Regions from separate parts of the Micromonospora sp. RTGN7 genome, predicted to be linked through region 2. Evidence: riboswitches for the same ligand, from Rfam matches in the RefSeq annotation. Region 2 holds a riboswitch; each other region holds the start of a gene.
The links. A riboswitch is a leader RNA that binds a small molecule or an ion and turns the genes downstream of it on or off. The one in region 2 is predicted to bind cyclic di-AMP.
Positions count from the first base shown of each region.

Region 1 (11,622 bases), on a different contig from region 2:
TACTCACCCAACGTGACCACCGTCGCAGGCCCCGGCGCGGTCCGCTCCGGCCGGCCGGCCGGGGTGCGCGCGACGGGCCCGGTCAGGCCGCCGACCGGAAGCGGCGTAGGCGGAGGCTGTTGGCGACGACGAAGACCGAGGAGAAGGCCATCGCGGCACCGGCGATCATGGGGTTGAGCAGGCCTGCGGCGGCCAACGGCAAGGCGGCCACGTTGTAGGCGAAGGCCCAGAACAGGTTGCCCTTGATGATCGCCAGGGTGCGGCGGGAGAGCCGGATCGCGTCCACGGCGGCGGTCAGGTCACCCCGGACCAGAGTCAGGTCGCTGGCCTCGATCGCCACGTCGGTGCCGGTGCCCATGGCCAGCCCCAGGTCGGCCTGGGCCAGGGCGGCGGCGTCGTTGATCCCGTCGCCGACCATGGCCACGGTCCGGCCCTGCGCCTGGAGCCGCTTCACCACGTCCACCTTGTCGGCGGGCAGCACCTCGGCGGTCACCTCGTCGATGCCGACCTCGGCGGCCACCGCCTTCGCCACCGTGGCGTTGTCGCCGGTGAGCAGCACCGGGGTCAGGCCGAGGGCGCGCAGCCCGGCGACCGCCGCCGCGCTGGTCGGCTTGACCACGTCGGCCACCGCGAGGACACCCCGGGCCCGCCCGTACCAGCCGGCCAGCACCGCCGTCCGGCCGGCGGCCTCGGCGCCGGTCGCCGCCCGTTCGACCTCCTCCGGTACGTCGAGTCCGCGCTCGCGCAGCAACCGGAGCCGCCCCACAATCACCTCGCGGCCGTCGACGGTCCCGGTGACGCCGAGCCCCTCGGCGTTGGCGAAGCCGGTGACCGTGGCGAGCGGCCCCGCGTCGGCGGCCCCGGCAGCGACGGCCCGGGCGATCGGGTGCTCGCTGGCGGCCTCCAGCGCCCCGGCCAGCCGGAGCAACTCGGCGGCGTCGGTGCCGTCGGCGGGAAGCACGTCGACCAGGGTCATCTTCCCGGTGGTGACGGTGCCGGTCTTGTCCAGCAGCACGGTGTCCACCTGCCGGGTGGATTCCAGCACCTCCGGGCCCTTGATCAGGATGCCGAGCTGGGCGCCCCGCCCGGTGCCGACCAGCAACGCGGTCGGGGTGGCCAGGCCGAGGGCGCACGGGCAGGCGATGATCAGCACCGCCACGGCGGCGGTGAACGCGGCGGTCGGGCCGGCCCCCGAGCCGAGCCACCAGCCCAGCGTGCCGACGGCGAGCGCGATCACGATCGGGACGAACACCCCGGAGATCCGGTCGGCCAGCCGCTGCACGGCCGCCTTGCCGGTCTGGGCCTGCTCGACCAGCTTCGCCATCTGCGCGAGCTGGGTGTCGCCGCCGATCCGGGTGGCGGTGACCACCAGCCGGCCGCCCGCGTTCACGGTGGCGCCGACCACGGCGTCACCAGGGCCGACCTCGACCGGGACGGACTCACCGGTGAGCATGCTGGCGTCGACGGCCGAGGTGCCGTCGTCGACCACCCCGTCGGTGGCGATCTTCTCGCCGGGGCGGACCACGAACCGGTCCCCCACGGCGAGCTGGTCCACCGGGACCCGGATCTCCACCCCGTCGCGCAGCACCGCGACGTCCCGGGCACCCAACTCCAGCAGGGCACGCAGTGCCGCCCCGGCGGTCCGCTTCGAGCGGGCCTCGAAGTATCGGCCGGCGAGGAGGAACACGGTCACCCCGGCCGCCGCCTCCAGGTAGATGTTGCCGGCGCCGTCGGTGCGGGTGATGCCGAGGCTGAACGGGTGGGTCATCCCGGGCATCCCGGCGTCGCCGAGGAAGAGCGCCCAGAGCGACCAGCCGAACGCGGCCAGGGTGCCCAGCGAGACGAGGGTGTCCATGGTTGCCGCGCCGTGCCGCAGATTGATGAACGCCGCCCGGTGGAACGGCAGGCCGCCGTAGACCACGACCGGGGCGGCCAGGGTCAGCGACAGCCACTGCCAGTAGTCGAACTGCCAGGCCGGAACCATGGCCAACACGATCACCGGCACGGCCAGCACGGCCGACACCCACAGCCGGGTGCGCAGCCCGCGCAGCTCGTTCACCGGTTCGGCGGCGGTCTGCTCCGCGCCGGCCGGCGCGGGCGGGGGCGGCAGGACCGCGGTGTAGCCGGTCTTCTCCACCGTGGCGATCAGGTCGTCGGTGGTGACGTCGTCGGCGTAGGAGACGGTGGCCTTCTCGGTGGCGTAGTTGACCGTGGCGGTCACCCCGTCCATCCGATTGAGCTTCTTCTCGATCCGGGCGGCGCAGGACGCGCAGGTCATGCCGCCGATCGTCAGGTTGATCCGGTTCGGTGCGACCGGCAGCGGTCGCGTGGACGAGGTCATCGCTGCCCTCCTGTCAGTCGTGCCCGTGCCCGGCACCGGCGCTCGGGGCACCGGTGGCGGTCGGGCTGGTGGTGACGGCCGGCGTGCTCGTCGCTGGGCCGTCGGGCACGGCGGTGACGCCCACGACGACCGTGAACTCGGCCGTGTGCACCGCGTCGCCGTGCCGGAAGTCGAGGTAGAGCCGGTAGGCGCCGGCCGAGGGGAACTCGGCGGAGAAGGTCACCGCCGGCCCGGCCGGGGTCCGCCCGTCGCCGGGCGCGCCCTCCGGGTGCACGTGCAGGTACGCCAGGTCCCCCTGGCGCAGCGCCACCAGGTGCCCATACGCGCCGAGGTAGGGCTGCAGGTCGGTGACCGGCGTACCGCCGCGGCTGATCGTCAGGGTCAGCTCGGCGGCCCGGCCCGGCTGCGGCGATCCGGCCAGGGAGACGGTGTAGCCGTCGACCGTGGTGCTGGTTGCCGGTGTGGGCAGCGGCCGGGCGTCGAGGGACCCGGGGACGGTGACGTCGACGCCGAGGGTCAGCGCCGGGCCGCCGGTGGGGGTGAAGTCGGCGAACGCCCGCCAGACGCCCGGGCCGCCGAGCGGGGACGCGATCCGCCAGGTGCCGTCCGGGGCCAGCTCCGGGTGGACGTGCCGGAAGCCGGAGAGGTCCCGCCGGGCGACGATCAGGTGCATCCGCTTGTCGTGCGCGACGTCGTAACGGGTGACGGGGGCACCATCGGCGCCGGTGATCCGGAAGGCGAACTCGCCGGCCGGCGCGACCACCGGGGCGAGGGTGTAGCCCCGGTCGGAGACGAGCAGCCCGCCTGGCAGGTGAGCTGCGGCGTCGTCGGTGGAGGAGCCTGCGCTGCCAGAGGGCTGCGCGGCACTGCCGTGGGTGGGATCACCGGCGTCGTGGCGGGTCTCGGCGGCCGGGGTGACGGGGTCGGCCAGCTGGCCGACCCCGTACGCCGCGCCGAACACTGCCGCGAGGCCGAGTGCGAAACCGCTCAGCTTCGTCGTCGTGTTCATCGGGTACCTCGGTTCTGTGCAGGGCGGCGTCACACGCCGACGAGGTCGTACCCGGCCTCGTCGACGGCGGCGCGCACGGTGTCGGTGGACAGCGGGCCCTCGCTGGTGACGGTGACCCGGCCGGAGGCCAGCTCCACCTGGACGTCGCTGACGCCCTCGATCGCGCCGACCTCGGTGCTGACTGAGCTGACGCAGTGCCCGCAGGTCATCCCCTGCACCTGGTACGTGGTGGTAACCATCGCAACTCTCCTCTCCCGGCCCACCATACCCCCGGGGGGTAATCGTGAGGCGGACCACAGCCATCTCCGGCATCCAATACCCGTGGGGGGTATCGCCGTCACCAAGGACCGTAGCATACCCCCAGGGGGTAGGCTATCCTGGATGTCATGACCACACCGACGCCCGCCCCGACCCGGGGGTACACCGCCAGCAAGGATCAGCTGCTCGCGCGGCTCCGCCGCGTGGAGGGCCAGGTCCGTGGCATCGAGAAGATGGTCGACGAGGACCGGTACTGCATCGACGTGCTCACCCAGATCTCCGCGATCCAGGCCGCCCTGGACAAGGTCGCCCTGGGCCTGCTCGACGGGCACGCCCGGCACTGCATGCGCGAGGGTGCCGCCGAGGGTCGGGCCGACGAGATGGCCACCGAGATGATGGCCTCCGTCGGCCGCCTCATGAAGCGCGGCTGACCGCACCCACCATCCCCGGCCGGGGGACGAGCCGGAGAGACCCGTCCCCCACCACCGGCCGCTGGCGTCAGAGCCGGGCGAGGATCTTGTTCATGTCATCGATCTCGCCCTGCTGGGCGGCGACAATCTCCTGGGCCATCGCCTTGGCGTCGGCGTTCGTACCCTTCGCCAACGCCTCCTTCGCCATGGTGATCGCACCCTCGTGGTGGGCGATCATCATGGTCAGGAACTGCCGGTCGAACTCCGAGCCGGTCGCGCCTGCCAGCCTGGTCATGTCCGCGTCGGACATCATCCCGGGCATGCCGTGGTCCATCCCCGGCATCCCGTGCCCAGGCCCGTCCGACGGGACGGCGCGTCCCCATCCCGCGAGCCAGCCGGTCATGGTCGCGATCTCCGGCCCCTGGGCACCCTTGATCTGAACGGCGAGGCGCTTGACCTCGGCGTCGGCGGCCCGGGAGTCGGCCAGCTCGGCCATCTCCACCGCCTGCCGGTGGTGCGGAATCATCATCTGGGCGAACATCACGTCGGCGTCGCCGAACGTGGCAGACCCGCTCGCCGGTACGCCGCTGGTCGCGGCAGGCGGCGTGTCGTGGCCGGAGGAGGCGTGGTCGGCGGAACCGCAGGCGGTCAGGGCCAGGGCGGCGGTGAGCGCCCCGCCGGCCAGGGCGGCGCGGCGCGCGATCGTACGATTGGTCACGGTCTGGATCCTTCGGTGTCGAGTGCGTACGCAGGCAGGACGGGGACCCGGCCGCCGGCAGCAGAGGCCGGCGCCCGCGTCGGGCGTCCTACGTACGCGACACCGAGATCTCGGCCAGCCACAGGCCGATCGGCCGGGGCGGTGGGGCACGCGGACCGGCGGACGGCCCGCCGGGCCGACGGGCGGACAGGCCGGCCGACCGCACCCCGCCGAGCAGGAGCACGGCCACGAGCAGCGCCACCGCGAGCGCGCCGAACACCGCCAGGCAGATGCTCCAACCGGGCGGGCCGGCACCAGGATCGCCGGCGGGCAGCCACGCCGTCGGGCACCCGTCCACCGGGCAGCCACCGGACGGCACCCGCACCGGACCGACCCGCATCAGGCCGACGAGGAACACGGCGCCGCCCGTGGCGTGGCCGACGGATGGGGCCGCGCCCGTGGCGTGGCCGACGGGGAAGGCCATGCCCATCACGTCCGTCACGGCGGAGACCCTGAAAGTGGCGGAGGCGGCCGGATGTGCGCCGGCAGGCCCGGGCCGGTCGTGGCCACCACCATGGCCCCCGCCGGCGTGGCCGAGGGTGTGCATCCCGGCCAGCCCGACCAGGGTGCAGAGCAGCAGCACGAGCCGGGCCCACCGCCCGGCAGTCAGCACCGTCGCCGTCCGCACCCCGTCCACGCTAGCCGGCCAGACCGGGCTGTCCGCGCCGAACCCCACGACACCGCCCCCCCGGTCCCGGGCCGCCACGTCCCGGCGCAACGATCGGGCCGGATGTGTGCGCGACCTGCGTTCCCAGGCGAGAATGGCTATCATTCCGGGCGATGGTCGTCCGGACTCCGCATCGCCCGCCCCGCGCACCCCGCCGGGTGGCGCCCGACCCGGCGGCCGGACCGCTGCCACACCGCCCCGGCCCGCCGGGCGTGACGGCGTGGGCACCCGGGCAAACGTGCCCGCCGCAGCCGGAGACGCCGCAGGACGGGCTGGGCCGGGCGCGCAGGACGGCCCGTACGGCGCGGTCACCGTCCGGATGGGACAGGGGCCGGACGCGGGACAGCAGGTCGAGCTGACCGACCCGTCGTCGGACACATACAACATCGCCGAGCATCAGCGCGGCACCCCGCTGGCCTGGCTGGCGGTGGTGGTCAGCGCGGCCGGCCGGACGGCCCGGGCGGCCCGGCCCGACCCCACCACCCCTCGGCCCCCTGGGCCGATCAAGAAAGGAGCACGGACAGCACATGGTGACACTCCGCAGCGTGACCGGCAGTGGCGTCGCGCGTGAGAACCACGTCACTGATTACCGACAGCGATTACGAAATGACGCCTTTAGTTGGTATCCGGACGTAGATCCCCAGGCGGACTCTCGGGTAACCTCGCTGCCGGTCACCGCCGAAGGCGCGCAGCGGCGCCTGCGGTGCCGCCGCCCAATCGCCGAGAGGCGAACCGGGGAACCAGGTAACTGGGGTGAATCCGCGACAGCGGTAGGGGCCACTTCCGCCCCGAACCCGTCAGCTAACCCGGTCGGCGGTCGATGGAAGGGAACACTGTGACGGCACCCCTGCGCCGCTGGTTGACACCTGTGGTGGCCGTGTTCGCCGCGTTCGCGATTCTCGCCGGACCGGCAGCCCCAGCGTTCGCCGCGCCCTCCACCCCCAAACCCTCGGGGCACGAGGAGGACGACGAGCCCAAGCTGATCACTGACGTCATCGAGGCGGCCAACCGGGAATACACCCAGGCCAAGACGAAGCTCGAGAAGTCCAAGAAGCTCCAGCTTCAGCGCACCAAGGAGGTGAAGCAGGCCGAACAGGAACTGACCGCGCTCATCCCGCAGGTCAGCGAGATGGCCGCCCGGTCGTACCGGACCGGGCGGATCGGCCCGCTGACGGTGCTGCTGGACAGCGGCGGCCCGGACTCGTTCGTCAAGCGCGCCACCGCCCTCGACCAGCTCAACATGATCAACGCCCGGAAGCTCGCCGAGGTCAACGAGGCCAAGGAGCGCGCGGAGCAGGCCAAGCTCGCGCTCGACGCCGAGATCCGCGAGCAGCAGAAGCAGACCTCGATCATGGCGAAGAAGAAGTACGACGCCGAGAAGTCCCTCGCGCTGGTCGGCGGCGAGGGTTTCACCGGCGGCCTGGTCAACGCCACGTCCCCGGTCGCAAAGATCGCGCCGGGCCTGGGCTCGGACGGCGACTGGCGCTCCGAGTCGTGCAGCGCGGACGACCCGACCACCTCCGGCTGCATCACGCCGCGCACACTGCACGCGTACAAGGAGACCAAGAAGGCCGGCTTCAAACGCTTCGTCGGCTGCTACCGACCGGGTGGGCCGTGGGAACACCCCAAGGGCCGGGCCTGCGACTGGTCGCTGCAGAACAGCGGGTTCTCCTCCTGGCACAACAACGACACCCGGATGTACGGCAACAACCTCGCCGCGTTCCTCATCCGCAACGCCGACCGGCTCGGCATCTACTACGTCATCTGGAACCGGCAGATCTGGTTCCCGGCGACCGGCTGGAAGTCCTACAGCGGGCCCTCCAACCACACGGACCACGTGCACATGTCGCTGCTCTGACGAGCCCACCACGCGATCGAGGGCCGTCCCGCCGCCGTGCGGGGCGGCCCTCGCCGGGTCGCGGCCCGCGGAGCGCCTCAGGCCGCGGAGCGCCTCAGGCCGCAGCCGGGGCCGCACCCCGGGCCGGGGGGACGGCCGGGGCGGCCACCGAGGCGTCGCTGACCACCGAGGCGTCGCTGACGGCCGGTACTGCGGCCACCGTCCGCACCTCGCCCGCGTTGAGCCGGTACGACATCCCGACCACCGTGCACCGCCCGGCGGCGACCTCGGCCGCCAGCATGGACGAGCGGGCGAGCATCGCCTCGACGGTCTGTGCGATGTGGATGTCCACGATCCCGTTGATGTCCTCGACCCCGCGCTCGGCGGCCCTGCGCAGGCTCGGCACCACGGCGTCCACTACGGCCCCCAGATGGCCGGCGGGCGGCTTGCCGCTGCTGACCGCCGCCCTGGCGACCTGAACGGCGCCGCAGGAGTCGTGGCCGAGCACCACGACCAGGGGTACGCCCAGCTCGGTCACCGCGTACTCGACGCTGCCGAGCACCTCGGGGCCGATGGTGTGCCCGGCGGTGCGGACCACGAAGAGGTCGCCCAGTCCCCGGTCGAAGATGATCTCGGCGGCCAGCCGGGAGTCGGAGCAGCCGACGATCACCGCGAACGGATGCTGGCCGTCGGCGACGGCGGCGCGGTGGCCGGCGTCCTGGTTCGGGTGACGTGGCACACCGTTGACGAACCGGCGGTTGCCGTCGAGCAGCTCGACGACGGCCCGCCCCGGGGCGACCGGGCCCCGGTGGTTGCCCGGGCGGCCGGCGTCCGGTAGCGGATCGGCCCGCCCCACGCTCGACTCGGCCATCGATGCACTGAAATGACTCATGCCCCACCACCTCGCCCTTCGGCCGTAAGACCAGCTCCCCCACGGTCACACGCAGCCAAAGGCACGTCAAGCATTACGTGATACACATTTCATACGTCGGGACGGTCTTGCGTTCGGGAAGGGCGTGCACCCGGGGCAGCAGCCTACCGTCAGCCGCGGGCGGAGGCGGGGGTTCAGCCGCCCCGGGCCGTGGGCGCGCCGGGACCGCCCTAGCATGTCGGACATGACGACGACCGCAGGCGCGAGCGGGGCCACCCGGAACTGGACGTTCCTCACCAACCACTCGCACGTGCTGCTCGCCATCGCCCGAAATCCCACCGCCCGGCTGCGCGACGTCGCGGACGAGGTGGGCGTGACCGAACGGGCCGCCCAGGCGATCGTGGCGGACCTGGAGGCCGGCGGCTACCTCCGGCGTACCCGGGTGGGCCGGCGCAACGAGTACACGGTCAACCCGAGGGGCCACTTCCGCCACCCGGCCGAGTCCGACCGCCAGGTCGGCGACCTGCTCGCCCTCTTCACCGGCGACCAGGCCGAAGAGGGCACCGGCTCCTGACCGCGGCACCGACCACGGTCAGCGGTCCACGGTCCTGCCCCGCCGGAAGGCCTCCGTCCGCAGCGACGGGCCGTGGCCCGGCTCACCCCCGGCCTGCGCTCGCCGGAGCTGCGGTCCGGACCGGACGGGGATAGGTTGGTGTGATGCAGCCCGCAGCGTTCACCCGCCCTTCCCGGCCGGTGGCGCTGCGCGGGTCCCGCCCGCAGTGGCAGGCGACGCTGCGGCGCATCAGGGAGTTGGGTCGCCTCGCGCTGACCGCCCTGGTCCTCGCCGTCGGCCTCGGCGGCGGGTCCGCCCTGGCCTCCGCCGCCCCCGCCTCCGCCGCCGAGGCGACCAGTCCCATCGTGGTGACCAGCCGGGTGGACGTGCTGCGCCCCGGGCCCGGCCCGGCCGCCGCGCTACGCGCCGACCAGTCTGCGCCGCGGGCCCTCGGTGGCACCCGGCGCCCGGCGCCGACCCCGCCGGCCGGCGTCGGTGTGGGGATCGTTCCGCTCGACCGCCCCGCCGTCGACCCGACGGGCGGCACCCTCGTCCGACGCGGACCACCCCGGCACTGACCCCGGGCCGCCTCGCGTCGATCACGGGCCGTCCGGGCGGGCCTCCCCCCGGCCGGCCATGGTTTCCGGGAGCACGGCGGGCCCCAGCCGTCAGTCCATGTCGTCCCACCCGAGGTGCCCCTCATGCAGACCGCGCTCTCCTCCGTCCTGATCGACGTACCCCTGGCCGCCGCCATCTGGCTGGCCCTCCTCGGCGTCGTCGCCGTCGCGGTGACCTGTCTGGTCGTCCGGCCGAACCTCCTGCGCTCCGTGATCGGCGGGCGGTTCCGCGAGGCCGCCATGCCGAGCCCGCTGGAGCAGGCGGCGGCGGACCGGGAACGCCGCCGCTACGCCGAGGAGGTGGCGACCGCAGCGCAGCGGGCGGCGGCCACCGCCCAGCGGCTGCGAGCCGAGTGGTTGTCCACCCAGGATGAGGTCGAGGCCGTCTGGCAGGCGTCCGAGGCTGCGGAGGCCGACGTCCGCCGGCTGGCCACCGCCGCCGCCCACCGCTGCCCGCACACCGAGCGCACCCCCGCCGAGTACGCCGACCGCGAGCGTTACCTGCACCGGGCCGCACTGAACGCGTACTGGCGTCGGGAGTTGTCCGAGGAGCAGCTCAGTGACGTCTTCGCCCACCGCAACGGCTGGAACCCCCGGCTGCACCCGGTCGACCAGGAACTGATGCTGCGCCGCGCCGTGCGGGACCACCTGCGCGCCCGGCAGCAGGTCGCCCGGGATCGGGAGCAAGCCGCCTGGCGGGCCGCCGAGCAGGCCACCGTCGCCTCGCGCAGCCTCCGGGAGGAGGCGTACGCCGCGACCGCGCCCGCCGCGCAGGAGCAGTCCCTGCTGCCCGGGGTGAGCGACGAACAGCCGCCGGCGGCCGAGCAGACCCGCGAGATGCCGGTGGTCAGTCGCGAGACGCCCACCGCCACCCGTGACCTGCCGACCGTCGCCCGGGGCCGCGCCGCCGTCGCCCGCGAGACGCCGCCCGCTGGCCGGGGCCGTGCCGCCGTCGCCCGGGGCCGCGCCGCCGTCACGGCGTGACGCCACCGGCAATTCCCCGCCCCTGAAACGGCAGCACCCGACAGCGGGATCTTGGGTTCTGGGCTAGCGTGGCGACATGTCGCAGGAGCAGTGGATCTTAGCGGTGCTGGTCGGGCTCGTCGTCCTGGCGACGCTGGTCGGTGCCGTCCTGCTCGCCATCCGGGTGTTCCGCACCCGCCAGATGCTCGGCACGCTGGGCGTCGGCGGCAAGGTCGCCTTCTGGGGCGCGATGGTCTACACGATCTTCCCGATCGACGTGCTCCCCGACCCGATCTACCTGGACGACATCGGCGTGCTCGCCGCCGCCCTGCTCTACCTGGGCAAGCTCGTCCGGGAGCACCGCGCCGCCCAACGGCAACTACCCGGCCAGGCGGAGCCCCGCGACGAGGACACCCGTCGCCCGGTGTCCTGACATGCCGGGCGACCATCGGTTGGACATCCGTGACGAGCGGGTCACGGCGTTCTGCCGCGAACGGCACCTGGCCACCCTCACCACCCTGCGCACCGACGGGACGCCGCACGTCGTACCGGTCGGGATGACCCTCGACGCCGACGCCGGCCTGGCCCGGGTGATCACCTCGGGGACGTCCGCGAAGGCCCGGCACGTCGCGTCGGCCGGCACGGTCGGCACCCCGGTGGCGGTCTGTCACGTCGACGGACGGCGCTGGCTGACCGTCGAGGGGCGGGCGGTGGTACGCGCCGACCCGGCATCGGTCGCCGAGGCCGAGCGCCGGTACGCCGAGCGTTACCGCACCCCACGTCCCAACCCGAGTCGGGTGGTCATCGAGATCACCGTGACCCGGATTCTCGGCAGCCTCTGACCGTCTGACCGACCGAAGCCGGCCCTCGCGTACGGCGACCGCCACGCCCACGACGGGGCGTGGCGGTCGGTGTTCGTGCGTACCGTCGGGTCAGGACCCGGGGGCGATCCGCCGACGAGTGTCCACATCTGAGACGAGAATCGCCTCCATCGGGCAGGAGTCGGCGGCGTAGATCACCGCCGGGGCCGGCGCCACCCGGTCGGCCACCGGCCGGGACAGCCCTTCCACCAGCACGAAGTGTTCGGGCGCAGCCCCGGCGCAGATCCCCACGCCGATGCACCGGGTCGGGTCCACGTGCAACCGCCACCCGGCGGCGGTCGTCTCCTCCTCCGCGTTCACCTGATTTTCCTTCCGCCTCACCAGGCCACCGGCATCGCGGTCAGGCCGCGCACCAGCAGCCCGCTCTTCCAGGTCAGCTCCGACTCGGGCACCGCCAGCCGCAGCTGCGGGGTCCGGTCCAGCAGGGTCTCCAGCACCACTTGGAGCTCCATCCGGGC
Region 1 is NZ_JAPZLF010000013.1:44,299-55,920, forward strand. It holds gene SNR22_RS19840 (heavy metal translocating P-type ATPase) at 83-2,341, opposite strand; gene SNR22_RS19845 (hypothetical protein) at 2,355-3,350, opposite strand; gene SNR22_RS19850 (copper ion binding protein) at 3,380-3,589, opposite strand; gene SNR22_RS19855 (metal-sensitive transcriptional regulator) at 3,737-4,039, shown strand; gene SNR22_RS19860 (DUF305 domain-containing protein) at 4,107-4,736, opposite strand; gene SNR22_RS19865 (hypothetical protein) at 4,825-5,547, opposite strand; gene SNR22_RS19870 (hypothetical protein) at 5,663-6,013, shown strand; cyclic di-AMP (ydaO/yuaA leader) riboswitch at 6,143-6,274, shown strand; gene SNR22_RS19875 (hypothetical protein) at 6,278-7,300, shown strand; gene SNR22_RS19880 (carbonic anhydrase) at 7,395-8,171, opposite strand; gene SNR22_RS19885 (helix-turn-helix transcriptional regulator) at 8,386-8,724, shown strand; gene SNR22_RS19890 (hypothetical protein) at 8,868-9,281, shown strand; gene SNR22_RS19895 (hypothetical protein) at 9,405-10,304, shown strand; gene SNR22_RS19900 (YkvA family protein) at 10,381-10,716, shown strand; gene SNR22_RS19905 (pyridoxamine 5'-phosphate oxidase family protein) at 10,718-11,125, shown strand; gene SNR22_RS19910 (ferredoxin) at 11,216-11,464, opposite strand; gene SNR22_RS19915 (cytochrome P450) at 11,482-11,622, opposite strand, start outside.
Region 1: another riboswitch for cyclic di-AMP. It lies ahead of SNR22_RS19875 (hypothetical protein); the one in region 2 lies ahead of SNR22_RS15110 (NlpC/P60 family protein).

Region 2 (6,900 bases):
GCCGACGTGCACTCCGACGCCCGGGTCAAGGCGGGCGCGCAGGCCAAGCACGAACCCAACGAGCTGACCGCCGCACAGGTCCGCGAGCGCGAGGCCGACCTGGCTGGCGCCCTGCGCGAGCGGGCCAACTTCCGTGCCGGCGCCGGCGCCGGCACGCTCGCCACCGTGACCATCCCGGTCGTCGTGCACGTCATCCAGGAGAACAGCACCCGGGCCGGCGGCAACATCCCGGACTCGCTGATCACCTCGCAGATCACCGTGCTGAACAATGCCTACAGCGGTGGCACCGGCGGCGCGGCGACCGCCTTCAGCTTCCAGCTCCAAAAGATCAACCGGGTCACGAACCCGGCGTGGTACCCGATCGTGTCGGGCTCGTCGGCCGAGCGCTCGATGAAGACCTCGCTGCGTGAGGGCGGCAAGAACACCCTGAACATGTACCTCGGCGAGCTGAGCGACGACCTGCTCGGCTGGGCGACCTTCCCGCAGCGGAAGCTGAGCAGTATGGACGGCGTCGTCGCGCTGAGCGAGTCGCTGCCGGGCGGCACCGCCACCAACTACAACCAGGGCGACACCGGCACCCACGAGGTCGGCCACTGGCTGAACCTGTACCACACCTTCCAGGGCGGCTGCTCCGGCTCGGGCGACAGCGTGGGTGACACCCCGGCGGAGGCCTCGCCGGCGTACCAGTGCCCGACCGGGCGGAACACCTGCACCGCCACCGGCCTGGACCCGATCACCAACTTCATGGACTACACCTACGACTCGTGCATGTACCAGTTCACCACCGGGCAGGCGAGCCGGATGCTGACCGCGTGGAACGCGTACCGCGCGGCCTGACGCTCCCCTGTTCCTGACCCTCCGGTGCCGGCTCCGTCCTTCGACGGGGCCGGCACCGGCGTCGTCGGGGGGTCAGGCCGCCGCGCGGTGGGCGTTGCGGGCGTGCCGGGCCGGCCCCTGATCCGGTACGCCCACCGGGGCGCCGCCCGGGTCACCGGCGGCTCGGGGGTCGAGCCACACCTGCACGGCCGGCTGCCCCGGGCCGCCGCCCGGGAAGACGGCGCCACCCTGGTAGCGGCGGGCGAGCATCGCCACGTCGACGGTGAACTCGAACAGCCGCCAGTCCACCTGCGGGGCGGCCCGCCCCAGCTCGGCGAGCCGGGCCATCCGGGCCTGGTCGGTCACCGGCCACGCGTGTCCCGCCACGTACGCCTCGTCGTCGCTGTCCTCCGGCGGGAAGGAGTGCAGCGCGTAGCGGCCGTCGCGTTCGAGGTCGCGCCGCTTCGGCGAGTCGATGATGAAGCAGAAGAGCCCGTCGTCGGTGATCACCGGGGAGACCGGGTGCACCCGGGGCCCACCGTCGGCGCGGACGGTGGCCAGGTAGCCGAAGCCCGGCCCGTACTGCTGCATGAGGAGGCGGATCCCGCCGGCGAGTCGTGGCTCGTCAGCGGCGAATTCGGACCAGGAAGCCATGTGGACATTCTATCGAACACCTGTACGACAGGCGAGCGCGGCACGCCGGGCGCAGCGGGCGATGACAGACCCACCGACCAGGCTCGCTATGGTGTGGCGATGCTGCTCTCCGACCGCGATCTCGTCAACGAGCTGAAGGCCGGGACGCTCGCGCTGGAGCCGTTCGAGCCCACCCTTGTGCAGCCGTCGAGCATCGACGTACGCCTCGACAAGCTCTTCCGGGTCTTCAACAACCACCTTTACACACACATCGACCCGTCGGTGCAGCAGGACGAGTTGACCTCCCCGGTGGAGGTGCCCGACGGCGAGCCGTACGTGCTGCATCCCGGGGAGTTCGTGCTCGCCTCCACGCTGGAGGTCATCTCGCTCGGCGACCAGCTCGCGGGCCGGCTGGAGGGCAAGAGTTCGCTGGGCCGGTTGGGTCTGCTCACCCACTCGACCGCCGGGTTCATCGACCCGGGTTTCTCCGGGCACGTCACCCTGGAGCTGTCCAACGTGGCGAACCTGCCGATCACGCTCTGGCCGGGCATGAAGATCGGCCAGCTCTGCATCTTCCGGCTCTCCTCGCCGGCGGAGCACCCGTACGGTTCGGCGGTCTACGGCTCGCGTTACCAGGGGCAGCGGGGCCCGACCCCGAGCCGCTCCTGGCAGAGCTGGCGCACCTGGCCGACCCGCTGACGCCCCTCTTGGGTGTGAGAAGGGGCCCCTTCTCGACCGTATGCGTTAAGAAGGGGCCCCTCCTTACCCCTCTCAGGCGGGGCGGCCGTAGCTGTTGATCTGGCCGTCGTCGACGCGCTTCATCTTGATGGGCTGGCCGGCCTGGGAGGCGTGCACCACCCAGCCGTTGCCCACATACATGCCGACGTGATGCAGGTCGGCGTAGTAGAAGACCAGGTCGCCGGGGCGCAGGTCGGCGCGGCTCACTCGGGCGGTCACCGATCGCTGCTGAGCGGCGTTGTGCGGCAGCGACACGCCGGCTTTGGCCCAGGCGGCCAGCATCAGGCCCGAGCAGTCGTACGAGTTCGGTCCCTCGGCGCCCCAGACGTAGGGCTTGCCGATCTGGGCGCAGGCGAACTTCACCGCGACCCCCGCGCCGCCGCCGGGGTAGGCGGCCGGGCAGGGCGCGGGGCGCAGCGAGCCGCCGCCACCGTTGCCGTACACCGTGAGCCGTAGCTTCTGGAGCCGGTCGATCTCGGTGTTGATCTGCTTCCGCTTGGCCGCGAGCTGCGCCTCGGTGCGGGCAAGCTGGATGACCATCTCGTCCAGCGGCCGTTTCTTCGCGGCCAGTTCGTCGCGGAGGTCGATGACCGTCCGGACCTCGCGCTGCTGGCGCTCGGCGAACTGGTCGAGCATCTCCAGTTGCCCCATGAGCTGGCTGGGCGAGCGGCTGCCGAGCAGCGCATTCATCCCCGAGAGGTTCTCACTCTTGTACGCCTCGACGGCGAGGCCACTGACCTTATCCATCGCCTCGTCGACCCGGCGTTGCAACGGCCCGATCCGCTTGGCGAGCGCATCGGCCTGCCGGCGCTTGGCGGCGAGGTCCTGGCGGGTGGCGTTGTGCCGCTCGATGAGCGGTTCGAGCTTGTTCCAGTCCTGGTCGATCTGCCGCTCGATCTCGGCGACCGAGGGGTCGGCGTGGGCCACGGTCGGTGCGCCGGTCAGGACGACGGCGGCGCCGGCGAGAGCGGCGAGGGCGGTGGTGAAGCGTGACCAGCGTTGGCGCGGCGTGGCCGGCATCCGGTCGGCGTCGGCCGATCGGCGTGCCGGGTGCCGCAGGGCATGGTGTGCCACCGGGCTCAGTTCTCCTTCTTCCCTGACCGCCTACCGGGTTAGCTGACGGGTTCGGGCGGGAAGGGAGAGCGCCCTACCGCAGCGGTGCTGCGGATTCACCCCGGCGTACCTGGGTCCCCGGTTCGCCCGGAGGCGACTCGGCGGTGTCGGGCCGTCACCTCCCGGCTGGGCGGTGCAACTACCGGCCGACGATTGACCAGAGTAGAGACGCCTGTTATAGATCCGCAACCCTCCGGGCGGTGACACACCGTAACGCCCGGGACGGAAGTTTCCTTCACATCGAGGCACTTGGGGGAAGGCTATTGACGGAGGGAGGGCGACGGCGGGAAGGTGACCTCAACCGCAGACCCCTCAGGAGATTCGATGCACCGTTCCGTCGCGTCGTCGAGCAGGCGGATCCTGCTCGCCGCCGCCGTGGCCGCCACCACGGCCCTCGTACCCCTCGGCACCGCCGTTTCCTCGGCCGCAGCTAACCAGACCCCCGACCGCCAGCAGCAGTATGCCGACGCCGCCGCCGAGTTCGGCGTGCCGGAGAGCGTCCTGCTCGGCGTCTCCTACCTCCAGTCCCGCTGGGACACCAACGCCGGCACCCCGAGCACCAGCGGGGGGTACGGGCCGATGCACCTCACCGACGCCGACTACGTGACCGCCCTGCCGACCGGCACCCACCACGACTCCGGTGCCGAGGACCCACGCGGGGACGACTCCCGCACCGCCCTGGCCCCCGCCCAGCCGAAGGCCGACGAGGCCCCGAGCGTCGAGTCGTTGCAGACCCTCGACACCGCAGCCACCCTCATCGGGGCTGACGAGGCGGCCCTGCGCACCGACGCGCCGACGAACATCCGCGGCGGGGCGGCGCTGCTCGCGTCGTACCAGCAGCAGATCGGCGCCCCGGTCGGAACCGCCACCGACCCGGCGGCCTGGTACGGCGCGGTGGCCCGGTACTCCGGCGCGGACGGCGCCGACGCGGCGGCGGCCTTCGCCGACGAGGTCTTCGGCGAGATCACCGCCGGCGAGACCCGGGTGACCGACGACGGGCAGCGGGTGACCCTTGCCGCCCGCGCGCTGACCCCGCAGAAGTCCTGGCTGGACCGGCTCGGCCTACGCCCGCAGCCACGCCCCGACGGCCTGGAGTGCCCCTCGACCATCTCCTGCGAGTGGATCCCCGCGCCGTACCAGTCGCTCGGCGCCGACCCCGGGGACTACGGCAACCACGACCTCTCCGACCGGCCGAAGCGGCAGAAGGTCGAATACATCCTCATCCACGACACCGAGGGCAGCTACGCGGGCACGCTCAACATGGTCCAGGACCCGACCTACGTGAGCTGGCACTACACGCTTCGCTCGGTGGACGGGCACATCGCCCAGCACGTGAAGACCAAGGACGTTGCCTGGCACGCCGGCAACTGGTACGTCAACTCCAAGTCGATCGGCCTGGAGCACGAGGGCTTCGCCGCCCAGGGCACCTGGTACACCGAGGCGATGTACCGCACCTCGTCGAAGCTGGTCCGGTACCTCGCGCTGCGCCACGGCGTCCCGCTGGACCGGCAGCACATCATCGGCCACGACAACGTGCCCGGCACGGTCGCGGCGAACGTGCGCGGCATGCACTGGGACCCGGGGCCCTACTGGGACTGGTCGCACTACTTCGACCTGCTGCGCGCCCCGGAGCTGAACCTGCCCACCCCGCTGACCGGGATGGTGCGGATCGACCCGGACTTCGCCACCAACCGGCCCGCGTTCACCGGCTGCGTCACGGTGGGCGTGCCGTGCCCGTCGCGCGGCTCCTCGTCGGTGGTGCTGCGCTCCGCGCCCAGCGCCGACGCGCCGCTGGTCAACGACATCGCGCTGCGCCCCAACGGCACGCCCGCCACGATGGCCGTCTCCGACCACGGCGCCCGCGCCTCGGCCGGACAGACGTACGCCCTCGCCGGCCGTGACGGCGACTGGACGGCAATCTGGTACCTCGGGCAGAAGGCGTGGTTCCACAATCCGGCCTCCGCGCCCACCGCCGCGTGGACCGTCGGCCTGGTGGCCACCCCGAAGGCCGGAAAGACGACGATCCCGGTGTACGGGCGGGCGTACCCGGAGGAGGCGGCGTACCCGGCCGGGGTGCCATACCAGCCGATCTCGCCGTTGCAGTACACCCTCTCCGCCGGCCAGCGCTACGCCGTCGGCGCGGTGCTCCCCAGCGAGTACTACCGGGCCAGCACGTTCGACGGCTCCGGTCCCGGCGACTGGACGGTGATCCGGGGCGAGAAGAAGTACGTGCAGATCCAGTTCGGCCACCGGATCATGTACGTCGACCGCGCCGATGTGAACCTCGTGGCGTCCCCGCTGGGCGCGCCCCGCTGACGCTCGCCGCACGGCACGAGGAAGGCCCCCGGTCGAGTGACCGGGGGCCTTCCTCGTCCGCTGCGTCCGGGCGGCCTTCGCGGGGACCACGCCGGGACGCCGGCTGGGCGCGGCCCCCTGCGGGGGCTGCGCCGAAGGTCAGCCGGGGCGGCGGAAGCCGGCGACCGGCATGTGGTTGATGCTCGCCACCTGGACCGGTTTGCCGGCCCGGGGCGCGTGCACCATTTGGTCGTTGCCCAGGTACAGGCCGACGTGGTGCAGGTCGCTGAAGAAGAACACCAGGTCACCCGGGCGAGCCTCCGAGCGCGGGATGGCGCGGCCCTCGTTCCACTGTGCCCCGGTGAAGTGGGTCAGCGAGATCCCGGCCGCCCGGTAGGCGAACTGGGTCAGGCCGGAGCAGTCGAACGAGTTCGGGCCGGTGGCACCCCAGACGTACGGGTCGCCGACCTGGGCGCAGGCGGTCCGGATGGCGGTCCGGGCCGCCGCGTTGACCACACCCTCGATCGTCGGGCAGCCGGCAACGGAGACCGTGGTCTTCGGCATCGACGCCTGCAGCCGCTTGATCTCGGAGTTGATCTGCGTCTTCTTGGCCGCCAACTCCTTGGTCTGCTTCTCCTGGGCGGTGATCAGCGTGTCCAGCTTCAGCTTCTGGCTGTCGAACTTGGCCCGGACCGCGAGCACGCCCTCAAGCTGTCGGCGCTCCTCCGCGGCCAGCCGGTCCAGCATGGTGAGCTGCTCGGCGAGCGTTCCCGGCGTGGTGCTGACCAGCAGCGCACCGAGGTCCTGCGACGGGCCGGACATGTAGTAGCGGGAGGCAAGGTCACCGACCCGGTTCATCGCCAGCTCGGTCTCGAGCGTGAGCGGCTCGATCTTCTTCTCCAGCTCCCCCGATTTCTTCTTGTTCACCTTCATCTGGGCGCGGACCTTGTTGTACTGCTCGATAGTGGGTTCAAGCTGCTCCCACTGCTTGTCGATCGCCGCCTCGATCTCGTCGACCGAGGGCTCGGCGTACGCGGGCGCGGTCAGCGTTCCCGCGCCCACGGCAACGGCCGCAACCAGGGTGAGTAGGCGGTGTACGAACCGACGGGCGCCACCCGGACGAACAGGTGACCGTCCCGGGGCACGACGATGGAGGGGCGTGGTTGCCACCGGCATCGACTCCTTCGCAACCGACCGCCGGGCGCCTCGCGAGAGGGAAGAGATCGAGGCAGACGACCCACAGCGGTCAGCGCCCCACATTAGGGGAGGCCTATGTGGGGAATCAAGGTGGGTTGGCCCACCGTG
Region 2 is NZ_JAPZLF010000009.1:21,376-28,275, reverse strand. It holds gene SNR22_RS15125 (zinc metalloprotease) at 1-837, shown strand, start outside; gene SNR22_RS15120 (pyridoxamine 5'-phosphate oxidase family protein) at 910-1,470, opposite strand; gene dcd (dCTP deaminase) at 1,570-2,148, shown strand; gene SNR22_RS15110 (NlpC/P60 family protein) at 2,221-3,261, opposite strand; cyclic di-AMP (ydaO/yuaA leader) riboswitch at 3,274-3,414, opposite strand; gene SNR22_RS15105 (peptidoglycan recognition family protein) at 3,625-5,616, shown strand; gene SNR22_RS15100 (NlpC/P60 family protein) at 5,755-6,771, opposite strand.

Region 3 (11,622 bases), on a different contig from region 2:
CCACCCGGACGCCGATCTCGACAAGCTGATGGAGTTCATCCCGGGGCCGGACCTGCCGACCGGCGGCGTGCTGCTCGGCCTGGACGAGGTGCGCCGGGCGTACGAGACCGGGCGCGGGGTGGTCCGGATGCGTGGCCGGATCGAGATCGGCCCGCTGGAGGGCAGCCGGGGCCGGCAGGCGATCACCGTCGTCGAGCTGCCCTATGGCGTGGGCGCGGAGAAGGTCATCGCCGCGATCACCAACGAGGTCAACAAGACCAAACGGCTCACCGGTATCGCCGACGTCAAGGACCTCACCGACCGGGAGAACGGCACCCGACTGGTCGTCGAGTGCAAGGTCGGGGTCAACCCGCAGGCATTGCTGGCCGACCTCTACCGGCTCACCCCGCTGGAGCAGTCCTTCGGTGTGAACAATCTGGTGCTGGTCGACGGGCAGCCGCGGACGCTCGGGCTGAAGGCGCTGCTGGAGGTCTTCCTGCGGCACCGCTACGAGGTGGTGACCCGGCGCAGCGCGTACCGCCGGCGCCGGCGGGAGGAGCGGCTGCACCTGGTCGACGGCCTGCTGATCGCCCTGCTCGACATCGACAAGGTGGTCCGGCTGATCCGGGGCAGCGACGACGCCCAGGCCGCGAAGGACGGCCTGATGCGCCAGTTCGCGCTCTCGGAGATCCAGGCCAGCTACATCCTGGACACTCCGCTGCGCCGGCTGACGAGGTTCGACCGGATCGAGCTGGAGGCCGAGCAGGAGCAGCTCCGTAAGGAGATCGCCGAGCTCTCTACCATCCTGGACGACGAGAAGGTGCTGCGGAAGCTCGTCTCCGACGAGCTGGCCGTCGTGGTGAAGCAGTTCGGCGCCGAGCGGCGCACCACCCTGGTCGACGGTGACCTCAAGGAGGTCCTGGCCGCGTCCGCGCCGGCCGGCCCCCTCGAGGTGGCCGACGACCCGTGCCAGGTGATCCTCTCCGCCAGCGGCCTGGTCGCCCGGACCGCAGCCGAGTCGGAGGAAGCCTCCGAGGGGCGTCGTCGCAGCGGCCGGGTCAAGCACGACGCGGTACGCGCCGTCGCGCACTCCACGGCCCGGGGGCGGGTGCTGCTGGTGACCAGCGCGGGCCGGGCGTTCAAGATCGACGTGCTGCCGCTGCCGGTGCTGCCCGAGCAGGCGGGCACGGTGTCGCTGCGTGGTGGCATGTCCGCCACCGAGTTGGCGCCGTTGGAGCCCGGCGAGACGGTGGTCGGCCTGGCCCCGCTCGGCCCGGCGGCCGACGGTTCGCCGGGGCTGGCCCTGGGCACCCGGCAGGGCGTGGTGAAGGTGTGCGCCCCGGACTGGCCGGTCCGCTCCGACGAGTTCGAGGTGATCGGCCTGCGCGAGGGGGACGAGGTGGTCGGGGCGAGCTGGCTCACCGACGGCAGTGAGACCCTCGCGTTCGTCTCGTCCGAGGCGTCGCTGCTGCGCTTCTCCGCGTCGCTGGTGCGCCCGCAGGGGCCGAAGGGCGGCGGCATGGCCGGCATCAGCCTGCCGGCCGGATCGCGGGTGGTCTTCTTCGGGGCGATCCGCACCGACGACCCGGGGCACGGCGAGCCGATGGTGGTCACCTCCAGCGGTGCGACGGTGAAGGTGACGCCGTTCGAGGCGTACCCGCCGAAGGGCCGGGCGACCGGCGGGGTGCGTGCGCAGCGGTTCCTCAAGGGCGAAACGGACCTGGTGGTGGCCTGGATCGGTTCGCGCCCGGTGGGCGCGACGGGAACCGGCGACCCGGTGGAGTTGCCGCCGGCAGACCCCCGCCGGGACGGCAGCGGTTTCGCCGTCATGCTCGGCCCGTCGGTCATCGGCCACCAGATCGAACGCGACTGATCCACAGGCGGGCGGGGCCCGGCGATCTCAGGCCGCCGGGTTCCGCCCGTTTCCGGGCCCGCCGCCGGTGCGCGCCGACGCGCCGCAGGGCCCTCAGGCGACGCCGACGGGACGGAACTGGACGCTGACCCGGGGCCCGACCGGCCGGGCGGTCTTCGGGATCGCGTGCTCCCAGGTGCGCTGGCAGGAGCCGCCCATCACCACCAGGTCGCCGTGCCCGAGGGGGAAGCGTAGGCTCGCCCCGCCCCCGCGGGGGCGCAGCACCAGCGGTCGGGGCGAGCCGAACGAGACGATGGCCACCATGGTGTCGGTGTGTGCCGAGCGGCCCCGGGTGTCGCCGTGCCAGGCGACGCTGTCCCGCCCATCCCGGTAGAGGCACATTCCGGCCGTCACGAACGGCTCGCCCAGCTCCGGCGCGTAGTGCGCGGTGAGGGCCGCCCGCGCCGCGGCGAGCACCGGGTGGGGCAGCGGCCGGTCAGCGGCGTACCAGCAGAGCAGCCGGGGCACGGCGATCTCGGCGTCGTACATCGTGCGGCGTTCGGCCCGCCACGGCACCTCGGCGAGCAGGGTGTCGAGCACCCGGTCGGAGCCGAGGACCCAGCCGGGCAGGTGGTCCACCCAGGCGCCCCGGTCGAGGGAGCGCCGGCGCAGCCGCCCGGCCAGCGGCCCCAGCGAGGGCCCGTCGGGGGCGAGGTCGAGCATCGACGGCTGGTAGGCGGCACCGGACATGGGCCCATCCTAACCGGCTTTCGTACACCCGTACGAGTGGGCGGGTCGGGTGGCCCGGCCGCCGTGGGGGACCATCGCGGGCCGCTCGCCCCCGCCCCGACCAACCGCGGGCGGGATCACCCCGGAGACGCCGCGCCGACCAGCGCGAGCACCGCGTCGGCCACCCGTACCCGACCCTTGCCATCCACCGTGGACCAGGCGCGGGCGGCGAGCACGGCCCGGCGCTCGGGGGCGGTCAGCAGGGCGCGCAGCGTCCGGGTGGCGTGCGCCCGGGCCGTCCGCCCGGGCAGGCCGGCGGCGGTCAGCGGGGGCAGCTCGCCCAGGCCGGCCACGATCCGGTCGGCCACCACCCGGTGGTACGACTCGCGCTGGTTGTCGACCACGCAGACCAGGGCCGCGGGCGCACCCAGGCAACACAGCTCCCAGGTCGATGTGCCCGCCGCGCTGACCACCAGGTCGGCGGCGGTGACCAGGGCGGGCAGGTCGTCGGTGGGCGGGACGGGGCGCAGCGCCTGCCCCCGTCCCGGGGTCAGCGCCGCCAGCTCCGCCTCGACGTCGGCCCGGCCGACGACCACCGTCAGGTCCATCGGGTTGCCGGTGCCGAGCAGCACCCGGGCCAGCACCGGCGCGGCGCCGAACGCGTCGGTGCCGCCGAAGAAGGCGAGCACCCGGGGCCGGCCGGCCGGCGTCGGCGGGCGCGGCGCCACCGGCCGCGCGGCCACCACGCAGTCGCGCAGCAGGGAGTACGCCGTCCCGGCGAGCAGCCGGCCGGGCAGCGGCCCGTACGCGGCGTCCAGGTTCTGGTCCAGGTACACGTCGGCGTCCTGCCCCCGGGTGTCACCGTCGACGACGGCGAGGGTGATCACCCCCGCCGCCCGCAGCGCCCCCGCCCCGGCCGGATCCAGCTCGTACGAGTCGAGCACCATCACGTCCAGGCCGTGCCGGCGGGCCGCCGCGACAAGATCGTCGGGGCGTTCCGGCCCGGGGTGCAGCGCGACGCCCCGGTCGGCGAGCTGCCGGGCCGCCCAGCCGACCCCGCCGACGGTGCCGAAGAACTCCACCCGCACGCCCCGGGCGAGGAACTCCTCGGCCAGGGCGAGGCAGCGCACCAGGTGCCCGACCCCGCGGGTCGGGCCGGCGTCGCAGCGTACCCCGACGCGTACCGTGCTCAGGACTCCTCCAGCCGCTTCCGCTGTGCCCGGGCGTTGGGGGCGCGCAGCGCCGCCGAACAGCTCCGGGGTGGGTGTACGCATCCGAGGTTACGCCGCGCCCGGTGGCGCCCGGGGCGATCCGGCACAGCGTGGTAGGCGTGGATGGCGTGTCGGGCGGGGGATCGCTCAGCAGCCCGGACGGGGCGTCAACGGTTGAGTATCTTCCGCATCCGTCCGCCCACCGCCGCCCGGACCCGGGTCCGCAGCCGCTGGGTGTGGAGTTCCTCGACCTTCTCCCCGAGTTCCTGGTTACGGTCGCGCAGCCACTGGATCCGGGCGATCAACTCGGCCGGATCGGTGGCCGTCTGGGCGCGGACCGCCGGGGGGTACGTCGTCTCGGCGACCTGCCGGTCGAACCGGGCGGTGCTGTCGCCGTCGGCGAAGGCGTGCCCGAGGTCGTGCTTGGCCAGGAACGCCATGAACGTGTCGAACCGGGCCTGGTGCCCGTTGTTGAGCGCGGTGTAGTCGGCCTCGTCGTAGAGCGCGATGGCGTCCACGTCGGCCGGGACGTCCTTCATGATCCGGTGCGGGATGTCGAAGTACCGGGCCAGCTCCAGGGTGCGGGAGTCGTGCGCGAAGAGGTAGCCCGGCGTCCCGGCGACCAGCGCGGTGATGGTGCCGTGGATGCGGGTGCCGAAGTTGAAGTCGAACCCGGACAGGTAGTCCATCCAGGTCCACGGGTCGACGAACATCCGCACCTTGTCCTCGACGAAGAGCGGGTGCGAGGTGTGGATCGGGATGGCGGCCTTCTTGCCGCGCTCCTCGGGCAGGTCGCCGTAGAGCAGGGTGCCGAGGGTCTTGAGGTCCTGTGGGAGGTAGCGCAGGTTCGGGTAACGCTGGTGGTGCGAGGTGATCACCTTCGCCATCGACTTGACGTACGGGGAGACGGTCAGCGCCACCCGGTCCTCGACGGTGAGCGTCGCCTTGCGCTTCTCCACCCGCAGGCCGTCGCCGTGCAGGAACATCGACGGGCAGCCGATCACGTCGACCGCGGAGAAGCCGAGGCTGCGCAGGTAACCCTCGGTGATCTCGCCGCGTACGCCGATGCTGTGCGACCGGTCGAGCACCGCCTTCACGAATGCCTTCACGGCGTCGTCGATCGGCCGCAGGTACTCCCGGTCGCCCTTGACGTCGGTCTGCGCGCCGACACCCAGCACCACCACCGGGATCTTCAGCCGCTCGATGAGCTGGGTCAGGTGGCCCAGCCGTTGGGCGTAGCTGCGCCGGAACGCGTTTGCCAGCGGCACCACGAAGACGTCGTACCGCTCGTTGATCTCGTCCGCGTCGCGCGGGTTGGCCCGGAACTCCGACGAGGTGATCTGCGCCGTCGAGGTCCGCAGGATCTTGTGCGCCGCGTGGCTGAACACGAGGTTGCCGGTGTTGTCGCCGATCCAGTTGCGCTCGAACGTCTCCTCCGGGGAGTAGACGTCGAACGGCCCCTTCTTGGCCCGCAGCAGGATCCGCTGGTGCATCGGTATTTCCCTCTCGTCGTGTCCGCCCGGTGCCGGTGGGCCGGCGGGGCGTCGACCGGACGCGGCCCGACCGAGGTCGGAGCGGGCGTGCCCGTTGGCTGGAGACCGCGATATTAAGCCATCGGGCGTCCGCGGTCCGCACGCATGTCGCCGCACGGCCGGCCCGGGGGCCCGGGAGGGCACAGCAGGTAGGGTGCCCGGCGGACGACACCAGCCGGCCCCGTCACCCCGCGGCGGCGGCGGCCGTCCGGCACGACGAGACGAGGAGGCGCGGTGCTGGTTACCCTGCGGACGGACGGGCCGCCGGCATGACCAACCCACCGACCGTGGTACGACCTGGGCAGCCGGCCCACCGGGCGAGTCGCCTGCCCTCGCTGACCGGGCTGCGCTGGATCGCCGCACTGCTGGTTTTCGGCTACCACGTCGGCACCATGCGGATCGTCGCCGAGCCCGACTACCAGGCCGTCATCGACTGGTTGTTCACCCTCGGACTCTCCGGGGTGGAGTTCTTCTTCATCCTCAGTGGATTCGTGCTGGTCTGGTCGGCCCGCGACGGGGAGCGCCGCCGCGACTTCTGGCGCCGGCGGCTCGCCAAGATCTACCCCAACCACCTGCTGATGTGGGCCGTGGTGCTGCTGACCGGTGTCTGGGTCTTCGCCGACCCGGTCAACGTCCGCGCCGCGGTGGAGAACCTGTTCCTGCTCCAGGCCTGGGACCCGACGCCCGGCTACTTCTACAGCGTCAACTCGGTGAGCTGGTCGCTCTCCTGCGAACTGTTCTTCTACCTCTGCCTGCCGCTCGCGCTGCCGCTGGTCCGCCGGGCGCGGCCCGCGGTGCTGTGGGCGGTGGTGGCCGCCGTGCCGCTGCTGATCGTGGCGCTCTGGCCCGGGCAGCGCCTGGTGCCGCAGGAGAGCAACTGGTGGTTCACCCAGGTCTTCCCGGTCGTGCGGTCGCTGGAGTTCTGGATGGGCGTGGCCGCGGCCGAACTGCTGCGTCGGGGACGCTGGCGGGGCCCCGGCCTCACCGCCGCCAGCATCATCTTCGCGCTAACCTGGATCGCCGCCGCGCAGTGGATCCGCGCCGAGCTGTGGGCGGCTCTGCTCGCCGCGGCGTACCTGCTGGTCATCGTCGCCGCAGCCGACGCGGACGTGCGCGGCGTGCGGACGCCGTGGCGGTCCCGGCCGATGGTCTGGCTCGGCGAGGTCTCCTTCGCCTTCTACCTGGTGCACGTCTTCGTCATGGTCACCGTCCTGCGGCTGTCTGACCGGCTCGGGGTGGGGCTGCCCGGCTGGTGGGGGCCGCTGGCCGTGGTCGGCTTCCTGGCGGTGAACCTTGGGCTGGCCGCGCTGTTGCACCGGTGGGTCGAGATGCCGCTGACCCGCCGGCTCGGGGCGTCCCGCCGCCCCCGACCCCCGGCCGCCGAGACCGGTGCCGGCGCAACACCCTCTGCCGGTGACCCACCGGCGGTCCCCGTGCCGGAGCCCACCGGCGAGTACGTCACCCTCTCCGAACGACGCTGACGCCCCCGCGTCCCTCCCCGATGGCCTCCCGGCCCCCTCCCGGTGGCTTCTGGCCGCCCGCGACCGGGTGCCGTCCGGCCCGGAGGGCGGCCATCCCGGGCGTTCCGGGCGGTCGGCCCACCTTTCCGGTGAAGACCGGGCGATCGGGACGTCACGACACGCCCGGCGGTGGTGCGTCGTGCGGTCGGTTTCGGTAGCGTGACCGTGTGCTGCCCGTCGCGCTGACCTGTCCCCTCTGGTGGGTCGCGCGCTGGACCGCCCGGATGCTGACCAGCCTTGCCGTCGCGGTCGCCTTCTCGCTGGGTGCCGGGCCGCTGCCCATCGATGCGGCGCTGCCCGTCGGCGCCGCCCCCGACGCCGCAGCCCCGGCCTGGTCTCCCGCCGGCGCACTTCCCGCCAGCGGGGTGCCCACGGTCGGCTCCGCCCCGGCCGTCAGAGTGTTCCCGCTCGGCTCCGGCCGGGCCGCCGCCGCCCCGGCCGGCTGGATCCCCGTCGGCGCGGTCCCGGTCGGCCCGGCGGGTCGGCCCGTGCTCCGCCCGGCCACGCCACGGCGGGCGCCGGCCGGCCTCGCCCCGGCCACCGTCGGCTCCCGCGCGCCACCGCGCGGCTGACCCGCCCGCGGGCCGCGCCCGCGACGCCGTCGTCTCCGCACCTCACCACCGCACCGATCCGCCCGGCCCCGGCGGCGCCCCGCGCCCCCACTCCGCGGCGTGCGGTCCCGCCTTCCGCAGCCTCTTTCCGTAGGTGCCGACCATGGACATCGTTCTCTACCAGTTCCTCGTCGAGGTGCCGCTGGCCGCCGCCATCTGGTCGGTGCTGCTCGTGGTGGCGCTCACCGTGCTCACCGTCCTGGTCGCCCGCCCGGAGCGGGACCGGCCGACGGACGAGCCCGCCCCGCCCGCCGTCGATCTGGCCGCGCAGGAGGCCGTCGACCTGCGCCGGTACGCCGAGGAGGTGGCGGTGGCCGCCGCCGGGGCGGCCCAGACGGCCCGGCGACGCCGCGACGCGTGGCTCGCGGCCCAGGACACGGTCGAGCGGGCCTGGCAGGCGTACGACGAGGCGGAGGCCGCCGCCCGGCGTCTCCGTGGCGCGCATGCCCTGCCGCCGCCGCGCACCCCGCGTACCCCCGCCGAGTACGCCGCCCGCGAGCGCTGGCTGCACCACGCCGCCACCGCCGCCCACCTGCGCGGCGAGCTGTCCATCCGAGAGCTCTGCGACGTCTTCGCGCACCGGGGCGGCTGGGATCCCCGGCTGCACCCGGTGGAACAGGAGGTCGTGCTGGCCCGTGCGGTGCGGGACGGAAAGCAGTCCGGGTACCGGGCGGCGGCGGCCCGGGAGCGAACGGCGTGGCGGGACGCCGACCTGGCCGCCGAGGCCGCTGTGGCGCTCTCCGCCGAGGCGTACGCCGCCGCGCAGCGGGCCCGCCCGGTCGTGGCGCCCGCCGCGCGGGCGGCCACGGCGCCAGCCCGACCGGCCGTTCCGGCCGCCGCCCGCTGGCGTCCGGCCCGCATCGGCTGACCCCACCGCCCCGGCCCTCGGTCGTGCCGGCCCTCGCCCCGGTTGCCCGGTTTTTGGTCGTGCCCGGCCCCGCCTGTGTGCCCTGATCCCGTGAGCCCGGTCACATCGACGCGGAAACGGGCACCGGCGCCGTGCCGGCCCAAAGCCGACGCAATTCGCCGACGATCACGACCGGTTGTCCGATTGTTCGCCCTCCGCGCCGGATAGGGCCCTCATCCTATTGAGCCGCGTCAGTTCATCTGTCCACCGAAAGAAAGCTGAATGGCGCATGTTTAAGCAGGTGGCGGTGGGTTGGCAGGCTTCCGGCCGGCCAGTAATGTCGGGCCGTCTGGTGCGGTAACCGATCGCAAGAGGCGACGCCGCGCCGACCCGCTCAATCGTGAAATTTACGAACCGGGGAACCAGTGCACGTTGGGGTGAATCCGCGGGCTTCGGCCCATGGTAGGGCGATCTTCCCGCCCGAATCCGTCAGCTAACCCGGTAGGCGGTCTCGGAAGGAGTGCCATCCTCGTGCAGCACGATTCCACCCCTCGGTTGTTCCTCCCACACGGTGCCGTGGTGCCCGCGTCCGTCGCCCCAGGGCTGACGAGCTGACCGTCGCATCCGCCCCGCGCCCGCCTGACCGGGCGTCTGTTCAGAGCGGTCCCCACCGGCCTACGGGCGTGTCGTCCGCGCCGTCATACGGCGACGTACGCCCGGGTGCCTCCGCTCTCCACCCCCGTCCCTGGAGGAACACGTGAACGATCACCTCAAGCGGCAGTTGCGGCGGCTCGCCGGCGAGCGCCCGTACCAGGTCGTCGCCGGTTCGGCCGTGGCGCTGGTGCTGGCCTCCGGCACCAGCGCGCTGCTGGCCGGCTCCGATGACGCCCCCGCCCCCCGACACACCACGGCGGCCGCAGCCGAGATCGCGCCCCGCCTCGACGGCACCGTCAGCCGCGCCCAGGCCCGGGCCACCGCGAGTGCGTCGCCGAGCGCCACGCCGTCGCCGAGCGCCACCTCGGCGACCCCGGATCCCGATCTGACCACCAAGGCCGCCCCGCGCAAGACCACGGCGAAGCCGGCCGCCTCGAAGTCGCCGTCGTCGAAGGTCCTCGACTACGACTACGCGGCCCAGACCACCTACTACTACTGCGGCCCCGCGGCGGTGCGTAACGCGCTCTCCGCCACTGGCGTCAAGAGCACCCAGGACGCGCTGGCAGCCGACCTCGGCACCACCGAGATGGGCACGAACTCGGCCGCTGACACCACCCGGGTGCTCAATGAGATGGTCGAGGGCGACAACCCGTACCGCACCCGGATGATCTCGGGTGGCTCCGCTACCTCGGCCCAGATCGACCGGCTCCAGGCCGACGTGGTGAAGGCGGTCGCCGCCGGCCGGGGGGTCGTGGCGAACATCGCCGGGGACGCCACCGACGTCAACGGCGGCTGGCACTCCTTCCCCGGTGGTCACTACATCGCCGTCGTCGGCTACCGCAACGACGGCCGCACCGTACGCATCGCCGACTCGGCTGACCCGTCCCTCCCGTCGTACTGGGTCAGCACCATCACCCTGGCCCACTGGACGGCCACCAGAGGCTACTCGGCCTAACACCCACCCCACCCCGGTATCGGCCCGGGCCAGGACAGCCTGGCCCGGGCCGATCCCTGCCTTGGCCCCGGCCCGGTCCGGGCCGGCCTTGTCCGGGCCGGACCGCGGTCAGGGGGTGGGGGTGAGGGGGGAGCGGGGGGCGCGGGGAAGCGGTGGGGTTGCGGTGGGGGTCAGTTCCTGGCGGGCCGCTGACAGGAACGCCTCGGCATACTCCTGCGCAGGGAAGTCGCCCAGGTAGCGGGCGCGGGTGGTCCAGCGAGTCGCCGCCCGGGAGTCGCTGTCCAGCAGGTCGACCAGCACCTCGTCGAGGTTGGCCGCGTCGCGCCGCAGCACGTAGCCCGAGCCGGCCAGCGGGAACCGCTCGACGAACCGGTCGCCGTCGCCGCCCATGTCCGTCACCGCGTACGGCTTGCCGGAGTAGAGGTAGTCGGAGATGACCCCGGATACGTCCGACACCAGCGCGTCGGAGCGGTTCACGCACTCGACCAGGGACAGCTCCCGGCTGGCCGCCGCGCCCCAGACGTGCTGCCGCCCGGTGCGGGCCCGGTCCGCGGCCAGCAGCTCCGTGAGCCGGGCGAGCTGCCGCGCCGACGCCGGGTTCTGCGCGGTGTACGGGTGGGCGCGAAGGATCACCGTCGCGCCCCGGGCCAGCAGCCCGCGCAGGATCGTCCCGGCTACCGGCAGGGAGCAGTAGTTCGCGTCGGCGTGGTGCCCGGTCCAGGTCGGGGTGTAGAGCACCGTCGGGTTGCCCAGGCCGGTGACCGGCTCCCGGCGTACCTCGATCGACTCGACCTGCGGGCGGCCGACCACGACGAACTTCTCCGCCGGGATGTCCACCCCGGCGCGGGCGTACCGGTCGATCGCGGCCGGACCGGCCACGAAGATCCGGTCGAAGATCGCCGAGACCGGGTTGGCGCTGGGCGCCTTGTCGCTGTCGCCGTGGTGGATCTGCACGTGGGTGAGCTGGGGGAACCGGATGCAGTGGCTGTTCTTCGCCCCGTGGTTGACGTAGAACGCCACCCTCAGGCTCGGCACCAGCGCCTCGTCCATCGTCTTCAGGGTGGGGCAGTAGACCACCGGCGCGGTGGTGGCCGCGGCGATCGGGGCGAGGAACTCCGGCTCCCGCACCATCACGAGGAACGGCCGGCCGATCCGCTCCAGGTACGGCAGCCACATGGTGACCTGGTACTCCGATCCCGGCGGGGCGGAGAAGTGCAGCAGGAACTCCGGCTGGTGCGCCCGCAGCGCGCGGGTCACCGCCCCGCCCCCGGCCCCGGGCCGCAAGCGCCGACGGGCCAGGTCCAGGGCCACCGCCGCGGCGCCCGCACCGGCCACCAGGGCCAGCAGCAGGGCGACCGGCGCCGGCAGCACCAGGGCGGCGGCCGCTGCCACTGCGGCGAGTAGCACCAGCAGGGCATCGCCCAGCCGGGCGGCCACCAGCGGGGTCCACGACCGGACCGGGAGGTTGGCGGCCCGGATCTCCAGGTCGCCCGCCTGGCGCAGCGGCCCCACCAGCAGCACCAGCCCCAGCAGGACCAGGGCTGTGGCGGCCAGCGCCGGGTCGAAGCCGGCGTCGAGCCGGCGCGCGTACCCGACCAGGATGCCGGCCGCGAGCAGTACCGACTCGGCGGTGCTGTCGGCGGCCGGCCGCACCCGGCGCTCCCAGGCGGCGGCGGCCAGCGCCGTCACCGCGAGCGCCAGGCCCCAGCCGGTCGCCCCGGTCAGGGCGAGG
Region 3 is NZ_JAPZLF010000017.1:61,803-73,424, forward strand. It holds gene SNR22_RS22410 (DNA topoisomerase (ATP-hydrolyzing)) at 1-1,852, shown strand, start outside; gene SNR22_RS22415 (alpha-ketoglutarate-dependent dioxygenase AlkB) at 1,946-2,581, opposite strand; gene SNR22_RS22420 (spore coat protein) at 2,698-3,753, opposite strand; gene SNR22_RS22425 (polysaccharide pyruvyl transferase family protein) at 3,939-5,264, opposite strand; gene SNR22_RS22430 (acyltransferase) at 5,573-6,784, shown strand; gene SNR22_RS22435 (hypothetical protein) at 6,991-7,395, shown strand; gene SNR22_RS22440 (hypothetical protein) at 7,538-8,302, shown strand; cyclic di-AMP (ydaO/yuaA leader) riboswitch at 8,663-8,804, shown strand; gene SNR22_RS22445 (C39 family peptidase) at 9,027-9,890, shown strand; gene SNR22_RS22450 (CDP-glycerol glycerophosphotransferase family protein) at 9,999-11,622, opposite strand, start outside.
Region 3: another riboswitch for cyclic di-AMP. It lies ahead of SNR22_RS22445 (C39 family peptidase); the one in region 2 lies ahead of SNR22_RS15110 (NlpC/P60 family protein).